Regions from separate parts of the Planococcus rifietoensis genome, predicted to be linked through region 2. Evidence: riboswitches for the same ligand, from Rfam matches in the RefSeq annotation. Region 2 holds a riboswitch; each other region holds the start of a gene.
What was found. A riboswitch is a leader RNA that binds a small molecule or an ion and turns the genes downstream of it on or off. The one in region 2 is predicted to bind S-adenosylmethionine.

Region 1 (5,959 bases), 840 kb from region 2:
TGGCCGCAGCCCGTTCGATCGCACTGTATATTGCAGAAGGCGGCAGCGTGTCGGGCGAAGTGAGCGGATTCACCGCGATCGCCAACAACAATGTATGGATTTTTGATTTGCCGGTGCTCATTTTCTTCGCCATGGCGGTGCTGATTTATATCGTCATGCACAAAACACGGTTCGGCAGGTACGTCTATGCGCTCGGGTCGAATGAAAAAGCGGCGATGCTGTCCGCTATCCGTGTGGACCGCATCAAGATCGGCGTCTATACGCTGATCGGGACGCTGGTCGGCGTTGCGGCGGTCATTGAAACGTCACGGTTGAACTCGATTTCATCTTCAAGTTCAGGCGCGCAATATGAACTTGACGCCATTGCGGCCGTTATCATCGGCGGCACGCGCATGACAGGCGGGCGCGGCAAAATCATCGGCACGATTTTCGGTATCTTGATCTTGGGCATCCTCAACAATATGATGAACTTGATGAATGTTTCGCCCCACCTGCAAGGCTTTGTCAAAGGCTTGATCATCATCATTGCCGTCGTGTTCCAAAAAAGAGAATAGGAGGAGATCGCATGGGCATCAAGGTAGGCATCATTGGCTGCGGGGCCATTACGAAAATGCGCCACGCGCCGGAATATACAGCGAATCCATATGTAGATGAAATCGTCTTTTACGACCGCAATCTCCACCGTTCCGAAGCGATGGTCGAGTTGTTCGGCGGCCGGAATGTGGAAAGCGTCGAGGAATTGTTCAACGATCCCGACATCACAGCCATCAGTGATTGTTCGTCGAATGAACACCATCATTTATTCTCGACACAAGCATTATTGAGCGGCAAGCACGTGCTGTGCGAAAAACCGATTTCCTTAACGATTGAACATGCCAAGGAAATTTTGGCGGCACAGAAAAAATCCGGCAAGAAACTGATGGTCGACCACAATCAGCGCTTTACGCGCGCCCATCAAAAAGCACGCGAAATCCTGGGCAGCGGAGAGCTCGGGAAAGTCTTGACCTTCCGCACCGCTTTTGGGCATTCGGGCCCGGAATCCTGGGGCATCAATAAAACCAAGTCGACATGGTTCTTCAAAAAGGAGCGCTCGGGCTTCGGTGTCGGCGGCGACCTCGGCATCCATAAAATCGATTTGCTGCATTACCTGCTCGATGATGAAATCGTTCAAGTGAGCGCCTTTCAGGGAGCTTTACACAAAACGGATGAAAACGGCGAGCCGATTGAAGTGTGCGACAATCTCGTATGCAGCCTGGCGACCGAAAAAGGGCGTCTCGGAAACGCTGCCTTCTCCTGGACCTATTACGGGGAAGAGGACAATAGCACCGTTGTTTATTGCGAGAAAGGAATCATGAAAATCTATCACGATGACGAGTATCAGCTGGAACTCATCATGGAATCCGGCGAGAAAGTGAACTATCAGCTGGAAGCGATCCAAACGAATGACAACCAGACTCCGAGCGGCGTCATTGATGCGTTCGTCGATTCCATCCGCCTGGACCAGGAGCCGATCGTTACGGGAGAAGATGCCTTGAAATCACTGAAAGTCATTTTGGGCATCATGGAAGCAGCCGACACCAAGCAAGTGGTCACCATCGAAAAAGAGTCTCTCCTTTATCAATAAGGAGAGACTCTTTGGTTTGTCGAGAAAAGTTAAGAAGCCGTATTTTCCGAAGCTTATCGCTCGCTTTCCGTGGGCTCGCGCCCAAGCCTCCTCAGCCGCTACGCGTCTTGCGGGGTCTCGGTCGTCTCGCTTTACCACTGGAGTCGAGCAAACGCTTCTCCAAATACTTAGGTAGAACATTGATCTTAAAATGTAGAATAAGTGATTTTCTTTTTATCCATAGTGAATCACTAATTTCTTCAACACTCTTCTTTCATTTCGCTCATAGTTTGAAACGGTTGAGTGAGAAGGGCGCGATATCGAATTCGGTGTGGCCGTCTATTGCCAATTGGCTCAACACTTCGCCCATGACGCTGCCGAATTTAAAGCCGTGGCCGGTAAAACCGCAGGCGAAAATAACGCGCTCGTTGTCCGGATGGTGGTCGATGATGAAGTTATGGTCGTCCGAGACGGTGTATAAACAAGTTTTACCTTGTTTCAATTCTCCGCTCGCTTCCGGCATATAAAGGTCCAGGAATCTTCTTAAGTCGCCCTCATCAAATTCGTATTGCCCGAAGTTCTGGGTTTGTTCGTCCGGGTCGATTGGCTGCCCGCCGTCCGAGCGTCCGACTTTTACGCCAGCGCCGTCGATACTCGGGAAGCCGTAGAACATCATCTCGGGGCCTTCCACAAAAAAACCGGGAAATTGATCGGCATTGTACATCTCCGGTGCTTCAAACCAGCCGACCGCTTTGCGCGTCGGTTGGATCGGCAATTGCAGGTCTGGCAGCAGCTTCTTCGCCCAAGCACCGGCTGTGACGATCACTTTTTCAGCATAGAAAACACCTTGTGCGGTGGAAATTTTCACACGCTTGCCATCCTGTATATTAATGTGCTGGACGGGTGTATTCGGCACGTAATGGATGCCATTTTCAAGCGCCAGTTTCTTATAGGCACGGATGGCATTCTCACTGTATAACACGCCTGCCTGTGCTTCGAAGCAGCCGATGAAATGCTCGGGCACAGTGAAGCCCGGCCATCTGTCCTGGATGGCGCCGCTGCTTAATATTTCGAGCGGCAAGCCGTAGCTATTGGCGGCGGCAATGCTTTCCAATAGAAAAGGCGAGTCTTCCGGGCCGAGCCCGATGACGCCTGTCTTGTCGAACACCTTATAGCCGGTCTGCTTCTCCAAGTCTTCCCATAATTGCTGCGCGCGCAACACTAACCTAACGTAATGCCTACCTTCCCCGTAGGCGTGGCGGATCAACCGGGTATCGCCGTGATGGCTGCCGTTCGCATGGGGCGGGTCGAATGTATCGATCACCAATGTCTTCTTGCCTTGCTGTGCCAAAAAGGCGCCGGCGGCCATGCCCATCGTGCCGGCACCGACGATGGCGACATCAAAAACAGTCTCCTCGCTCATCTTGTGTTCACTCCGCTCTTGTATTGGATGCATGCCGCCCAGTGGAACCCGGCAGCAATGGAATATTAAATTGATGGTATGCAATACGGCAGGCTTTGTCAATTTCCTCCTGAATTTTTATGCGAAATTTCGATTTATTTTCAAAAAGGGTTTGACAGCAGGGGCTATCTCAAATACTATCGTTAATATGTTAAAAAAATTAAATAACTTATCCAGAGAGACTGAGGGACAGGCCCTATGACGTCCAGCAACCATCATATTCATGAGAGGTGCTAATTCCTGCAGGATGTATTCATTCTGAGAGATAAGAAATTGGTCGAAGCCTCTTTCCTATTGAAAGAGGCTTTTTTGCATCCAAAAGGAGGGCAGGCACTCTACACAAGGCGGAAAGTCCAGCCCTATCATAAAAAACTACACACCAAAAGGAGCTTGAATTATGAAAAGAAACGCTTATGTATTCGCAACTGCCTGTTTAGTGGGGCTTGCCGGGGCACTCGCCGGCTGTTCATCGGAAGAGACGGCGAACGCTGACGGAGAGCAAGTGATCCGCGTCGGGACGCAAAACGACTATCCGCCTTTCGCTTTTGCGGATGATGCCAACCAGCTGACGGGCTACGACGTGGACATGATGAAAGCCGTCGATGAACAATTGGACGGCTATACGTTTGAATACGTCGCCGTACCGTGGGACAGCATGTTCCTTGCGCTCGAGTCAAATAAAATTCAGGCCATCGCCGACCAAGTAGCGAAAACGCCGGAACGCCAAGAAAAGTATTTGTTCACCGATGAATCGTATTTCGCAGCGGAAACGGTCATCGCAGTGAAGGAAGGCCGAGAAGACATTCAGACGATTGAAGATTTGGAAGGCAAAGCGGTCGGGGCGTTGGCGGGTGACTCCTATACTTTATTGCTTGAGGAATATAACGAAACTGCCGCCGAGCCGATCGAACTGAAATACAGCGAAAGCGGCAACCCGTCGGAAATTCTGCAGGATGTGCAGAACGGACGCGTCGACGCTTACGTCAATGACCCGATCATGATGAACGCGGTGCTGGAAAAGAATGACCTCGGCGTGGAGATTGTCGGCCAGCCTTTGGTCAATGACGATATGGGCATCGTCTTGAAAGACGAAGAAAAAGGCAAAGAGCTGAAAGCCTTAATCGACCCGATTTTGAAACAGCTGAAAGAAGACGGCACCTTGTCCGAACTGTCCGAGAAATGGACCGGCGGCGACTACATCCCTGAATAAGCTAGCGGAAGGACAGAGACAATGGAAAATTTACTGGACTTGAATTTCTTGATCGAGAGCTTTCCTGCCATTATTTCCAGGCTGCCGGTTACGATCGGCATAGCAGTCGGCTCGCTGCTTTTGAGTCTGGTCATCGGCGTGGCTGCGGCATTGATCAAAATCTACAAAGTGCCCGTGCTCAGCGTCATCACGTCGATCTATATTTCCTTTATCCGGGGGACGCCGTTATTGGTGCAGATTTACCTGGTGTTTTACGGGATTCCGAAAATCATTTATTTTCTTCAGAGCGAATACGGCTGGCTTCAGTCGGCGGACGTCAATAGCATCGCGCCGGAATTCTATGCCTTGATGGCCTTTTCCATCAATTTGGGCGCGTATTTATCCGAGACGATCCGTTCGGCGATCGAATCGGTCGACCGCGGCCAGTTCGAAGCCGCCAAAGCAATCGGCATGACGCCTGTGCAGATGATGCTGAAGATCGTCTTTCCACAGGCCTTGACGGTAGCGATCCCGAACCTCGGCAATATGTTCATCAGCACCATCAAAGACACCTCGCTCGTGTTCATCATCGGCGTCATCGATATCATGGGGCAGGCAAAAATCCTCGGCTCCCGCGGCTTGGCGTTCTTTGAGGTGTATATCGCCGTCTCGATCGTCTATTGGATCTTATGCATTGCCGTCGAGCGATTATTGGTGAAGATCGAGAAGCGTGCACGCAGATATGAAAGAGGGATTGCCTGATGATCAAATTGGAGAAGCTGCATAAATATTACGATCGCCAGCATGTGTTGAAAGGCATCGATTTAACCGTCGAAAAAGGCGAAGTGGTGGCGGTCCTCGGGCCAAGTGGTTCCGGGAAGTCGACGTTGTTGCGCTGCATCAATTTTCTCGAAGATCCGACGAGCGGCATCGTGGAAATCGGCGGAAAGCGGGTGGATGCGGCCACCGCCAAGAAAAAGGAAATCTTCGCGCTCAGGACTGCAACGGGCATGGTGTTCCAGCAATACAACCTGTTCAAGAATCTGACTGTGCTGCAAAATGTCTCCGTCGGTTTGACGAGCGTCAAGCGGATGAAAAAAGACGCTGCTGACAAGAAAGGCATCGAGATGCTCGAGCAGGTCGGCTTGTCGTCTAAACTGAGCCATTACCCTGCGCAATTGTCCGGAGGCCAGCAGCAGCGTGTCGGCATCGCCCGTGCGCTGGCTTTGGACCCGGAAGTGCTGTTATTCGACGAACCGACTTCTTCATTGGACCCTGAACTGGTCGATGAAGTATTGGCCACCATCCGCCGCGTCGCGGACACCGGAAAAACGATGTTCATCGTGACCCATGAATTGAGTTTTGCGCGGGAAATTTCGGACCGCGTCATCTTTATGGAAGACGGCGTCATTATTGAGCAAGGCACGGCTGAGCAAATTTTCACTGAGCCCGCCGTTGAAAGAACGAGACAATTTTTAGGGAAAGCCGTCCAAGGCTGAGGGAATAAAGTGAAACGACTGAGAGCGGAAGGATGGTTTGGAATGAACCCGATTGAACAGATATTGAACGAGTTCCCGGTCCTCATCGTGGACGGGGCTATGGCGACAGAACTTGAAAACTATGGATGCAATTTAAATGATTCTTTATGGTCAGCGAAAATATTGATGGAAAATCCGGAGTTAATCAAGAAAGTGCATGTGGATTA
Region 2 (5,959 bases):
GATAGGAGCGAAGGCTCAGTTCAGGTTACATGGAATGAGGAAGCATTGCAGCAGGCGGTCAGCAACGGTGCCGGCAGTTATGTGATTGATGGAGAACTGGAGAACGGCCTATCGGTCACAGCGAATCTTCAGATCAGTCCAGAGAACTTTGTGAAGAATGGAGGGTTTGAAAATAGCGACAGAAGCGTGTGGAATATCACCCACCGAAATGGTACTGCGCCTCATACGAGTTATCAAAACAAAGCATCGGATGCTAAATCTGGAAACTATTCGCTTCATTTCTACTCATCGGATGCAATCGATTTTCAGGCTGAACAAACGATAACAGGCTTGGAACCGGGATATTATAAACTTTCTGCCTTTGTGCAGGGAGGAGATGCCGAGAACTCCGAGATGTATATTTACGCTGAAACGTCTGGCGAACGCTACACAATGAACACCTCTGTTAACGGATGGGCCAATTGGAGCCAGCCTGAACTAGACGGTATCTTTGTGGTAGACGGCACAGTCACGATCGGCGGCAGCGTCAAGGCAAACGGCGGGGCTTGGGGAAGTCTGGATGACTTTTCCTTGTTCCGGATACAAGATGCTGATGCAGTGAATCAATAACTGAAAATCTGACCCAAATACTCAAGAACGATCAATGTTCATGAACAGGTTAAGCTCAACAACGAAGGGATGTGTATCCTAAAAAAGGATCATCTTATTTTGCTTGGAATTGAGTTAGGCAGATAAAATGAAAAACCGCCCAAGGGCGGTTTTTTTATTTGGAGCGAACATCTTCAAAAGCATCAAGCTTTTGAACATCCTCTGGAGAGATAGTGAAAGCCAATTGACTATTTTCAACGATGCGTTCTTTGTTCGTTGATTTCGGAAGCGGCAAAGTGCCATGCTCTAGACAATAACGAATGCACAATTGAGCAGGGGTAACGCTGTATTTAGCAGCCATTTCTTTGATTTCAGGGCTGTTCAAGATTTGGCCAGTTGCCAGCGGAGAGTACGCTTCTACGACAATATTATGTTTTTTGCAAAACTGTAGTAGACTCGCTTGATCACGGCCGATATAGAACGGGATTTGGTTCACCATCGGTACAATGTCGCAGGAATCCAAAAGCGCCTGAATATCTTTTTCCGAAAAATTCGAAACGCCGATTGCCCGAATTTTGCCGTCCTTATAAAGCTTCTCCATCGCTTTCCACGATTCAATATTGCCTTCTGTACAATCTTTGCCGACTTCGTCCCACGGCCATGGCGCATGAATCAAATAAAGATCTAATACATCGACTCCTAGATTTGTAATCGTTTCTTCAAAAGCCGCTAATGTTGCATCATAGCCTTTAATTTCAGCAGGAAGTTTGCTAGTTATAAAGACCTCTTCCCGAGAAATGTTGAAATCTCGAATCGCTTTTCCAACATTTTCCTCGTTCTGATAGGCTAAGGCCGTATCAATATGAGTATAACCATTTTCTAAAGCAGTCGTTACTGCGGCATAAGCTTCTTCATTTGGGATTTGCCAAGTGCCAAATCCGATAGTGGGAATTTCAACTCCATTGTGGGACGTGAAAAACTTTTCGTTTGCCATGGAAATATTTCCTCCTCTTTATCGAACGTTCTTTTTTATTGTACGACTTTTCTGTCAACAGGGGAACTCTAACCCCCGGTGTCCCTGTGCACCACACAATTATTCCAAACAAAAAGGCAAGCGCAAATTTGCGCTTGCCTTTTCTCATTCACTCTCCGAAAATCTCTTCAGAAACTTCCACGATGTAGCGCAGTTTGTCCCATTGCTGTTCCTCGGTGAGGAGATTGCCGTGGTGGGTTGAAGCGAAGCCGCATTGCGGGCTGATGCATAGCTGCTCGAGCGGCACGTATTTTGCGGCTTCTGCGACGCGTGCTTTGATCGCTTCTTTGTTTTCAAGTTCGCCGTTCTTCGATGTGAAGACGCCGAGCACGACTCTTGGCCCACCGTTTGGAATGTGCTCAAGTGGTTGGAAGCTGCCGGAGCGGTCGTCGTCGTATTCAAGAAAGAAGCCATCGACTTTTTCTTTGGCGAACAAGGTAGGCGCGATCAATGCATAGCTGCCTTCAAATGCCCAGTCGGATTGGTAATTGCCGCGACACAGGTGAGTCGTCACAGCGAGGTCTGCCGGCTTGCCTTCTAGCACGCCGTTTGCGACGCGAAGCGCCAAGTCGATCAAATACTCGCGATTGTATTTGCCGTCGTTGAACGGGATATCCGGTGATGACAGCCCTGCGATATAGACATCGTCGATTTGGATATAGCGTGCGCCGGCGTCATAAAACGCCTGGAAAGCGTCGCGGTAAGCTTGGATGACGTCTTTCGCGTAGTCTTCCAGGTCCGGGTAGATAGCTTCATCGCGGATGCCTTGATTGAAAAATTGGTTCGGGCTTGGAATCGTTAATTTCGGTACCGCTCGGCCGCCGACGATGTCCTTGAATTCGATGAAATCGCTGAGGAATGGGTGGTTTTCATTGAATGAAATCTTGCCGATGTTGCGGACATCATAAGCTTCGGTTTCGACGTTTTTAAACTGATAGCCTTTTTCCGGTGTGTAGCCTTCAAAGCCGTTAATATGCGCCATGAAATCGGTATGCCAGAATGTACGGCGGAATTCGCCGTCCGTCACCGCCTTCAGACCGACTTCGATTTGCTTGTCGACGATGCGCTTGATTTCCGTCGTCTCGATTTCCCGCAGTTGTTCTGATGTGATGGTGCCTTCTTTAAACTGTTTGCGGGCTTCGTGAATGCTGTCGGGGCGCAGAAGGCTCCCGACGTGATCGGCCTTGAATGGGGCTGTTGTTAGTTTAGGGTTCGTTTGAATAGTTGAATGGGTCATGTGAAATTCCTTCTTTCTATTTTTAGTGTGGGTGGTGGAAATAAAAAAACGGAGCTTTCTTCGAAAAGAAGAAAGCTCCGTTTATGGAAAATGCATTCTTCTTATCTTCTAGGCTTGCGCCTATTGGAATTAGCACCTTGTCCTGAATCAGGGCGGTTGCTGAGACTTCACAGGGCCAAATCCCTCCGTCTCTCTTGATAAGAAATCGATTATTAAGTTAATTGCTGGTTGATGTTGTTCACCTTAAAACAAATTTTAGAAAAAAGCAAGGAAAGCTTGAAAAAAATTTCCGGAAATTTGTTAATTTTAAATATTTGTCTCCACCGCAGGAGTGCTAAATTTACGTTATCTATATAAAACAGAGCTAATAACTCATTGCCGTAATAACTGATAACGATCAAATAAAATTGTAACTTTTATTCAAATATATATTTCCAAATAACTAATTATCCCTTTTTTAATTGTGATAAAATCATTATTAAAAACAATGAGTGAAAAGAGGGAATCATTTGAAAATCCATGCAAGAAAATCCATGGTTTTAGCCATGGCAACTTCTATGTTATTGATGGGAACGGCAGGCAATGTTTCAGCCCATGAATCTGCAGGAGACGCCAAAACGCAAACGCAGGAATCCTATACGCAGCAAGATGCCAAGTATTCAAAGAAAGTCGTAAAAGCTGTCAGTGAAGTATTGGAAATGAATGCCGAATCTGCTGAACTGGAAATAACTTTAAGGCAGCTGCCGAAAATAAAAGTGTTGGAGCTTTATTTAGCCTCGCTTGGCAAAAAGCTAAAGGACAACGAAATTCGCCGAGCGGTGGATGAGGTATTTGACATCGATTTGAACTATGTATCGAAAAAGGATTACGGCAGCAAACTATCGATTTATCCGGCGCCTGTCATGGAGAGCTTGCGCGTTTCGCTGAAAGAAGAACGAGATTCCACCAAAAAGGACGAGCGGATCATGGATATGTCGAAAAATGAAGTGATGGACCGCTATCTTAAGGAATTCGACTATGCGCTTAGTGGAGCAGAAGTGAACGTGTTGATCAACCAAATTTTTGGAGTGAATCTGGTAGGGATCTCGGGATTAGAAGGCAAACAGCTTGCCATCAATTCTAAAGGGCAGTGGATTGTAAAAAGCGATCGTGATGTATTCATTCTCGAATCCAGCCTTGATGATGTGGATGTATCCATTTATGCAGGTCCCTACTTTGAACAACTGACAGGCAGCAAGGAGTTGCCAGTCTCTTTAGTCGCTAAGTTGACAGCACTTGGATTTGAATACAAGGAGGAACAGCAAGTCCTCTACTACAAAAATCCAAACGGTGAATCAGTGCCAGATGCGTTTAAAGGCCAGTTGATTGGTATTTTGCTGGGTACGATTGCCGAAGAGTACGCCAAATAACAGTTAGAGCTCAATTGAAAAGAAAGCACGACAAACTCCAGAAGTGCCCGAAAGGCATCTCTGGGGTTTATTATGTTTTGGAAGTATTTTGTGTTTTTCTTGTGTTTCGGACAGTTTTCAAGTGAATTTGGCATGCATTGTGCGTTTTAGTTCCGTAAATTTTTTTAATAGCCGGGATAATAGTTGAAATGAGGGGAAATAAATCGTGGAATAAAAGTAAAAAATAACTATTTAAGCTATTTTTTTATTCGGTAATATAGTAGTAAAGTGATGCGTGTTAAAGAATTAAAAGCTCAAAAGATAGCAAAAAGATGATAAGTAAACTGCCTTGTTTTGTCACCGAATATAGTGGCGAGCGAGTTGGTATTGGAGGTTTGACCTATGGGAAAAAATCAAACGAGATACTCACGCTTGGCACATATCACAAAATTGATCAATACAAACCTGGAACTGCGCCCTTTGCTTGAACAAGTGGTCATGGCCATTTCAGAAGAAGTTGTGCGCTGTGATTCTGTCGGCATCTATTTGCCCCAGGACGATGGAAGCTTCCGTGGTTATGTCGGAAAACCGGAAGTCATCAACGGCATGACGCTCGATATGCATGTAGTGGATACAGACTATGACTTATTGGCAAAAGAAGTAATTGAAACCCAGCAAACCATTTACATTCCAAATACCGCCAATGACCCGCGCCCTGACCCACGGGCTGTTGCCGGTTTTGGGATTAAGTCTTTATTGGCACTTCCCATTTCCTATGAGGGCGAGCTATTTGGTCTTGTATTCTTATTTGATTATGGCATTCCAATGGAGCTGACAGCGGATGAAATTCAAACGGTAGAAGCCTATGTCAACATGGCTGGTGTCGCTATACGGAATGTTAATAATTTAAAACGCAAAGAAAGCCTTTTGAGTGAGAAACAGATGCTCTTGGATTTGACGCGTGATTTGTCGATGAGCTCGTCAATGACTGACGTACTGGGGATTTGCCTCTCCTATACTGGAAAGGTATTAAAAAATGACAATATCGGAGTCCATTTATTGGATCCTGTGGCTGGAGCTAAATTGAAACCATCTTATTTAAGCGCTAAAAGTGAGTGGAATGAAAATGAATGGCTGGAAAGACACGAAGAAATGGCGTTCGACCCTTCAACAGATCGCGCATTTCAAGAAGTAATGCGCTCTAAAAAGCCTTTGTACATTCTGGATGTGGAAACAGACAACCGAGTGAATCAGGAAGTTTGCCAAACATTCGGCATCGAACGAATGCTATTTCTTCCATTCGTCACGATGGGGGAAATACTGGGGGCTATGGTGCTCGTGAGTTTCGACAAAACGGAAGCGGTTTTCAGTGAGTCAGCTATTGACCTCGCACAATCCGTCACTGAGGCTACGGCTTCAACCTTATCCAATTTGCTGTATATGGAGAAACAGGAGCTATTGATACAGGAAAGAACATCAGAAATACGTGTGAAAAATATCGAATTGAATCAAGTCATTGCCCAGTTGAAGAGTCTGGGGCGTGAGAATGAACTGATTTTGAGTTCTGTAGAAGAAGGAATTTTTGGTCTGGATTTGGAAGGGAAAATCACTTTTTGCAACCGGGCAGCAGAAGCCACATTGGGATATGCAAAAGGCGAGTTGATTGGGCAGTCCGATAGCATCATCCTAAGTAAAGACATCGTATTATCAACA
Region 3 (5,959 bases), 180 kb from region 2:
CAATATGTGCTGGTGTCGTGCCGCAACAGCCGCCGACGACATTGAGCCAGCCTTTTTCAGCAAAGCCGCGCAGTTTTTTCGACAAAGATTCCGGCGTCTCGTGGTAATGCCCTTCCTCGTCCGGCAGTCCGGCGTTCGGGTAGCAGCTGACATAGCCTGTCGACAGTTCAGACAGCGAACGCAAATGATCGGTCATGAATTCCGGCCCTGTCGCACAGTTCAAACCGACAGAAAGCGGCTTGATATGTTCGATCGACACGTAAAAGGCTTCAATCGTCTGTCCAGCAAGCGTTGTGCCCATCGGTTCGATCGTCCCTGAAATCATCACCGGCAATTCCACTCCGGTTTCTTCAAAGGCATCGCGTATCGCGATCGTCGCCGCTTTGACATTGAGCATATCCTGGCTCGTCTCAAGGAGTAGTAAATCCGCGCCCCCTTCGATTAAGGCTTTCGCCTGTACCTGGAAATCGGTTTTTAATTCGTCGAATGTAATGCCGCCTGTTACCGACAAAGTTTTCGTCGTCGGGCCGAGTGCGCCCGCAACAAAGCGCGGCCATTCCGGCGTCGAATATTTCGCTTGGCTGATTTTAGCGATTTCCACCGCTTTTTGATTGATTTCCGCTGCACGATGACCGAGCCCGTATTCATCCAAAACGACTGGCGTGCCGCCGAATGTGTTTGTGCAGATGATGTCAGCGCCCGCTTCCAAATAAGCGTCGTGCACCCCTTCAAGCACATCGGGTCGGACAATATTCAAGTATTCATTGCAGCCGTCGTATTCTTCGCCACCGAAATCCTCGGCAGACAAATCTGCATTTTGGATCATCGTCCCCATTGCACCGTCGATGATGAGGATGCGTTTTTCGAGCTGCTGTTCAATTAAATGTTTAGGCATAGGCACGATCGCTCGCTTTCTTTAAATCTAGTTGTCGGATGTGGCGGATCAATTCCACCGTCATGTCGTAGCGCACAAATGGCGTGATCAAATAAATGCCGTTGAACAATTCCGCTGCGGTATCGATCAATTCTTTCGCGATTTGGATGCCTTCCGCGGTCGATTTTTCTTTGTCTTCGCCGCAAGCCCTCATGCGGTCAAGTGCCTCTTCCGACAATTTGATGCCCGGTACTTCATTATGCAGGAAGTCGGCGCTGCGTATGCTCGTCAGCGGCATGACCCCAAGGAAAATCGGCGTGTCCAGATGCTTTGTCGCCTCGTGGATCTCGATGATTTTCTCTTTCGTATAGACCGGTTGTGAAATGAAATAATCCGCCCCGGCTTCGATTTTTTTCTCGAGCCTTTGAACAGCTCGCTCCACCACGCGGACGTTCGGGTTGAACGCGGCAGCGACCGAGAAATTCGCTTTTTTCCGGAGCGGTTTCCCGGAGAATGAAATGCCTTCGTTGAGCTTTTTGATGAGCTGGATCAATTCTAGGCTCGAGACATCATAGACGCTTGTCGCACCCGGAAAATCGCCGACTTTTGTCGGATCACCCGTAACGGCGAGTATGTCGTGGATACCAAGTGCGTTCAGCCCCATGATATGTGATTGCAGGCCGATCAAATTGCGGTCTCTACAGGTAATATGCGCAAGAGGTCTGACATCCTGCTTATGCTTGAGGATCGAGCCCATCGCCATATTACTGATGCGCGGCGAGGCCAGTGAATTGTCGGCCATCGTGATGGCATCGATGCCTTCTGCGTCCAATGCTTTTGAACCTTCAAGGAATTTCTCGACATCCAAATGGCGCGGCGTATCGAGTTCGACGATGATGGTCCGCTCGGTTTTCGCTTTTTCGTGCAAAGGCTTGTCTTTCAAGGCTTCCGCTTCACGGATGACGATCGGCTTTTTCTCTTCGACTTTCTTTTCGGTGATCGGCTGCAAATGGCCAATGCGTTTTTTCACCGCTTCGATATGCTTTGGCGTCGTGCCGCAACAACCGCCAATGAGGCGCACGCCTTCTTCGCGCAAAAGCAATGCCGCACGGCCGAAATAATCGGCTTCCGATTCATAGACGATGCGCCCGTCTTCAATATCCAATAGCGAAGCGTTCGGGTAAGCGGACAAAAAGGCTTTTTCCGGCAGTTCGACGCCTTCAAACGCCTGGATCGTATGGTGCGGGCCGAGACGGCAATTAACGCCGACAATTTCTGCGCCGAGCGCATCGAGCCGTTTCAATCCTTCGTTCAAGCTCATGCCGTTTTGCAAGATGCCGGGTTCGTGCATCGATAATTGCGCGATTAGCGGGGCGTCGGTCAGTTTCTTCAGATGGCTAACGGTCGCCGCCAGTTCCTCGAAATCATAATACGTCTCAAGCAGCAAGCCATCCGGGTCGCCGGACAATAGATGCTGTGCTTGCTGGTCGACCATGGCGACGATTTCATCCAAAGTCGCATCGCTTTTGCGGATGCCGCGGATGCCGCCGATTGTGCCGAGCACGAATTGCCCGCCGTCTTTTGCGGCTTTATTGGCGATCGCAATCGCCGCTTTATTGATCGCTTCGGTCTGTTCTTCGAGTCCATAGCGCGCCAGTTTATGGGCATTCGCCCCGTATGTGTTCGTTTGGATGATGTCCGCCCCGGCCGCAATATAGTCGCGGTGGATCTTCTCAATCACTTCCGGGCGCTGGATGTTCAATTCCTCGTTGCAGTATTCGATACCGTAGGAGTACAACAGCGTTCCCATAGCGCCGTCCGCCGTCAGCATCCGTTTTTTCAGTTCATCTAATAGCATGATTCGTCCTCCTCTGTCTGTTTGGCCGTGCAGCTGCGGACGCATCGATATAAACAAAAAAAGCCTTCCATGAAAAAGAAGGCTTTACGATATCGGACTCGTTCCTTTTCATCTGCCAGGCGTGTGCCTGCTGGAATTAGCACCTGACCTAACGGCTGGTTGCTGAAGCGTCATCGGGCCAGTCCCTCGACTTCTCTAGATAAGAATTCACTATGCAGTTTTTAGTATTCCCACATGATACCCCCTGTGGTGATTTGGGTCAAGGTGATTTATCAAAAAACAAAGAACTTTCTGTTACATTTCTGCTGCCTACCAGGCATCCGGGACACGCGGGTTGAATTTGGCGGCTTCGACGGTGAATTTGTACCAAGTGAAGGCTTGACCGTCGATGATCCAGGTGATGTCGATGCGCCGCGGGATTTCGATGCCGTCCACTGTTTGCCATTCATGCACTTCTGCGATGCACGGCAAGCGCTTGGCATCTTCGCCGACCTCTTTATAGCGCATCGCACGCGCCCGCTTCATGCGCCCTGTTTCATCAAACTCGAACGTTACATTGGCGGTCGACCCGTTATAGGTCATTTCCGCTTCCACTGAACGTTCGTTGCTGTTCAAAAACCGCACATACGGGCTGAACACTAGCCCCGGCAGCCAGGCCATTTCCATTAAAAAGCGCTGCAATGCCGATTCATCAAGCTTGCCGTCGGGAATTGCCCGGTTGATCGGCACGAGCCCCGCAAAGCGGATGCGCATGCCCGCACGGCCATCCCGAAAACTGTCAGACCCTGTGACGAACAAGCCGTCCACTTTCATGCGCGCTTTCCAATAAAACGACGGCGGGTCGACAAAACTGTATTGCTCGGCGGTCGATTCGCTCCATTCTTCCTGGTCGGGTTTGGTTTTCATCCAGCCCTCTTGCTTTACATAAACGCCCATCACCTGTTCACGGCCGACCGCGCCGCTGACTTCCAGCCATTTGGAGATCGGTTTCGGGAGATTGTCCGTTCTTGCCTGTTCCACTTCCCCGGCGTGCCGGACTTCCGGCCACGTCGGCTTGACGAGCCGCGTCATGTCTTTGTACTTTCGGTAAGCTCCGTATGCCCCAAGCGTTGTCAATGCTAAAACCGGCCATCTGCGTTTCATGCCACATACCCCTCTCCGATTTTGCTGCGCGTTCTCCGTAAACGGTTTCCTTTGTAACTCTTTCGACGCAGCACTTATTTTCCCTGCTCGGCGCCGCAATAGAAAACGCCTCCGGAAGATAGTCCTTCCGGAGGCGTTCGGTATTCATCAGTTTAAATTTTCAAGAGCCGGTTCAAGATGTTCTTTCAACGCCGGCCCCATTGTTTGTGAATAAAGCGTCGTCAAATGATGCTTATCCCGGTAGACGAGTACATTGCCGACCACAGGCGGGCACGTATCGTCCGTACAGAAATATTCGGACATATCGGCAAACGTCACATTGTTCGGGATGCCTTCCGTATTTTCCCACGGCACGACATCCGCCAAAGCTTTGTCGCGTTCCACCGAACAATTGTCGACGTTCAATTCATCGAGACAGAGCGTCGGGTCGACTTTCATGCGCGGGTTGTCGCGCACCGCGAAAATCTCCGCGACCCCTTCGAACTCTTTCCACTTATTGATATACCCTTTTGGCACCGTATCGCCAGAATTCACCGTCGCTGTCGTGAAGATCAAATCAGGCGGTTCTGCCATCAGGCGCTCTTGCAGATTATCATTCCACGTCATGCACGCTTCATCCAGCTGGCCGTCGAAATCGCCGCTTGAGAATCGGCAGGCATCTTTGTTATAGACATCGATGCGCATGTTCATTTCTTCTGCGACTGCTTCAAGCGCCGGGAACCAGTGCCCCGAATGCGATCCGCCGACCAAGGCCACGACATGCTCAGGGTTTTCCGTTACGCCAAACGAACATTCCTTGAGTTTCGAGCTGACACTGCCTGTCAAGAAGCAGTCTTTATCGCTATAGAATGTCGGCAAGTCTTCTTTCGCCGATAAAAAGTCTGGCTGCAGTTCCGCATCTTCTGCCGGCTGGATATTTTCCAATACGGCGCGGGCGCCGGGATTGTCTTCGATTGTTACCGGTTCGCTATTGCTGCTGCTCGCTTGGACGAAGACGCCCCACGAAAGGCCGACCAGAATTGCCGGTGTCATCAACGCGACCAATACTTTCGACAAGCGCTTTTTCGAATGCTTGACCGGCATCTCGCGCACCGGTTTTTCGACGAGTCGGATGGTCATGATCGACAAAACGAGCGTGATGGCCAAAATGCCGATGCCGCCAAGTGTTGTGACCGTTTCCGTATTGAAATAGGCATAGTAAAACACCAGCAACGGCCAATGCCATAAATAAAAGCCATAGGAAATGCTGCCGAAATACTGGAACGGCTTCGAACCAAGCAATTTCTGAACACCGAATGCCTGGCCATTTTCACTGGCGATAATAACCAAGATCACGCCACCGGTCGGCAGCAATGCCGCAAATCCCGGAAACACCGTCGATACAGGAAGCACCATACCGGTGAATGAGATAATCGCAAGCCCTACCCAACCCATGATGAGATGCGCACGGTCCGAAAATTTCAGATAAGGAAGCAATAATGCGAGCATCCCGCCGAGCGAGAATTCCCAAGCGCGGGCGAATGTATCAAAATACGCCCACGGCTGATTGACTGCGGTAATATAAACCGAATAGCTAAGTGAAGCGAGGAAAATCACCGATAGCACCGCCAGCAAAGTTTTGCGCACCGGCGTTTTCAGGATTTTTGTCGCCAACAGGTACACGAGCGTGATGACGATCGGCCACGTTACGTAAAACTGGCCCTGGATCGACAATGCCCAGAAATGCTGGAACGGGCTTGCAGTATTGTTCTGCGCCAAATAATCGACGGCGCTATTGGCAAGCTGCCAGTTCTGGAAATAGAACATCGACGAAAACAATTCGGCGATTGTCTGACGCCATGTGCTGAGCGGCAACAAGAAAATCGACAGCACGGCGCTTACGGCAAGTACCGTAAATGCCAGCGGAAACAACCGTTTCGCGAGCCCCAATAGATTTTCCAGATAATTGATGCGGCCTTCGCGCACCATCCGTGACAAAAGAGACGTCGTGATCAAATATCCCGAGACGATGAAAAAGACATCGACCCCGCCGGAAACCGACCCGATCCAAATATGATAGACTGCTACCAAAAGCGCTGCTACTG

Region 1: another riboswitch for S-adenosylmethionine. It lies ahead of AUC31_RS15510 (transporter substrate-binding domain-containing protein); the one in region 2 lies ahead of AUC31_RS02110 (5-methyltetrahydropteroyltriglutamate--homocysteine S-methyltransferase).
Region 3: another riboswitch for S-adenosylmethionine. It lies ahead of AUC31_RS01390 (bifunctional homocysteine S-methyltransferase/methylenetetrahydrofolate reductase); the one in region 2 lies ahead of AUC31_RS02110 (5-methyltetrahydropteroyltriglutamate--homocysteine S-methyltransferase).

What each region holds. Positions count from the first base shown of each region.
Region 1 is NZ_CP013659.2:3,119,769-3,125,727, reverse strand. Features, by position in the region: gene AUC31_RS15525 (ABC transporter permease) at 1-554, shown strand, start outside; gene AUC31_RS15520 (Gfo/Idh/MocA family protein) at 566-1,624, shown strand; gene solA (N-methyl-L-tryptophan oxidase) at 1,887-3,026, opposite strand; SAM riboswitch class I at 3,232-3,337, shown strand; gene AUC31_RS15510 (transporter substrate-binding domain-containing protein) at 3,463-4,275, shown strand; gene AUC31_RS15505 (amino acid ABC transporter permease) at 4,297-5,016, shown strand; gene AUC31_RS15500 (amino acid ABC transporter ATP-binding protein) at 5,016-5,753, shown strand; gene mmuM (homocysteine S-methyltransferase) at 5,796-5,959, shown strand, end outside.
Region 2 is NZ_CP013659.2:450,242-456,200, forward strand. Features, by position in the region: gene AUC31_RS02100 (glycosyl hydrolase 53 family protein) at 1-609, shown strand, start outside; gene AUC31_RS02105 (aldo/keto reductase) at 764-1,582, opposite strand; gene AUC31_RS02110 (5-methyltetrahydropteroyltriglutamate--homocysteine S-methyltransferase) at 1,731-2,858, opposite strand; SAM riboswitch class I at 2,957-3,062, opposite strand; gene AUC31_RS02115 (hypothetical protein) at 3,368-4,267, shown strand; gene AUC31_RS02120 (bifunctional diguanylate cyclase/phosphodiesterase) at 4,649-5,959, shown strand, end outside.
Region 3 is NZ_CP013659.2:271,441-277,399, reverse strand. Features, by position in the region: gene metH (methionine synthase) at 1-895, opposite strand, end outside; gene AUC31_RS01390 (bifunctional homocysteine S-methyltransferase/methylenetetrahydrofolate reductase) at 888-2,735, opposite strand; SAM riboswitch class I at 2,838-2,938, opposite strand; gene AUC31_RS01385 (DUF6920 family protein) at 3,042-3,875, opposite strand; gene AUC31_RS01380 (acyltransferase family protein) at 4,023-5,959, opposite strand, start outside.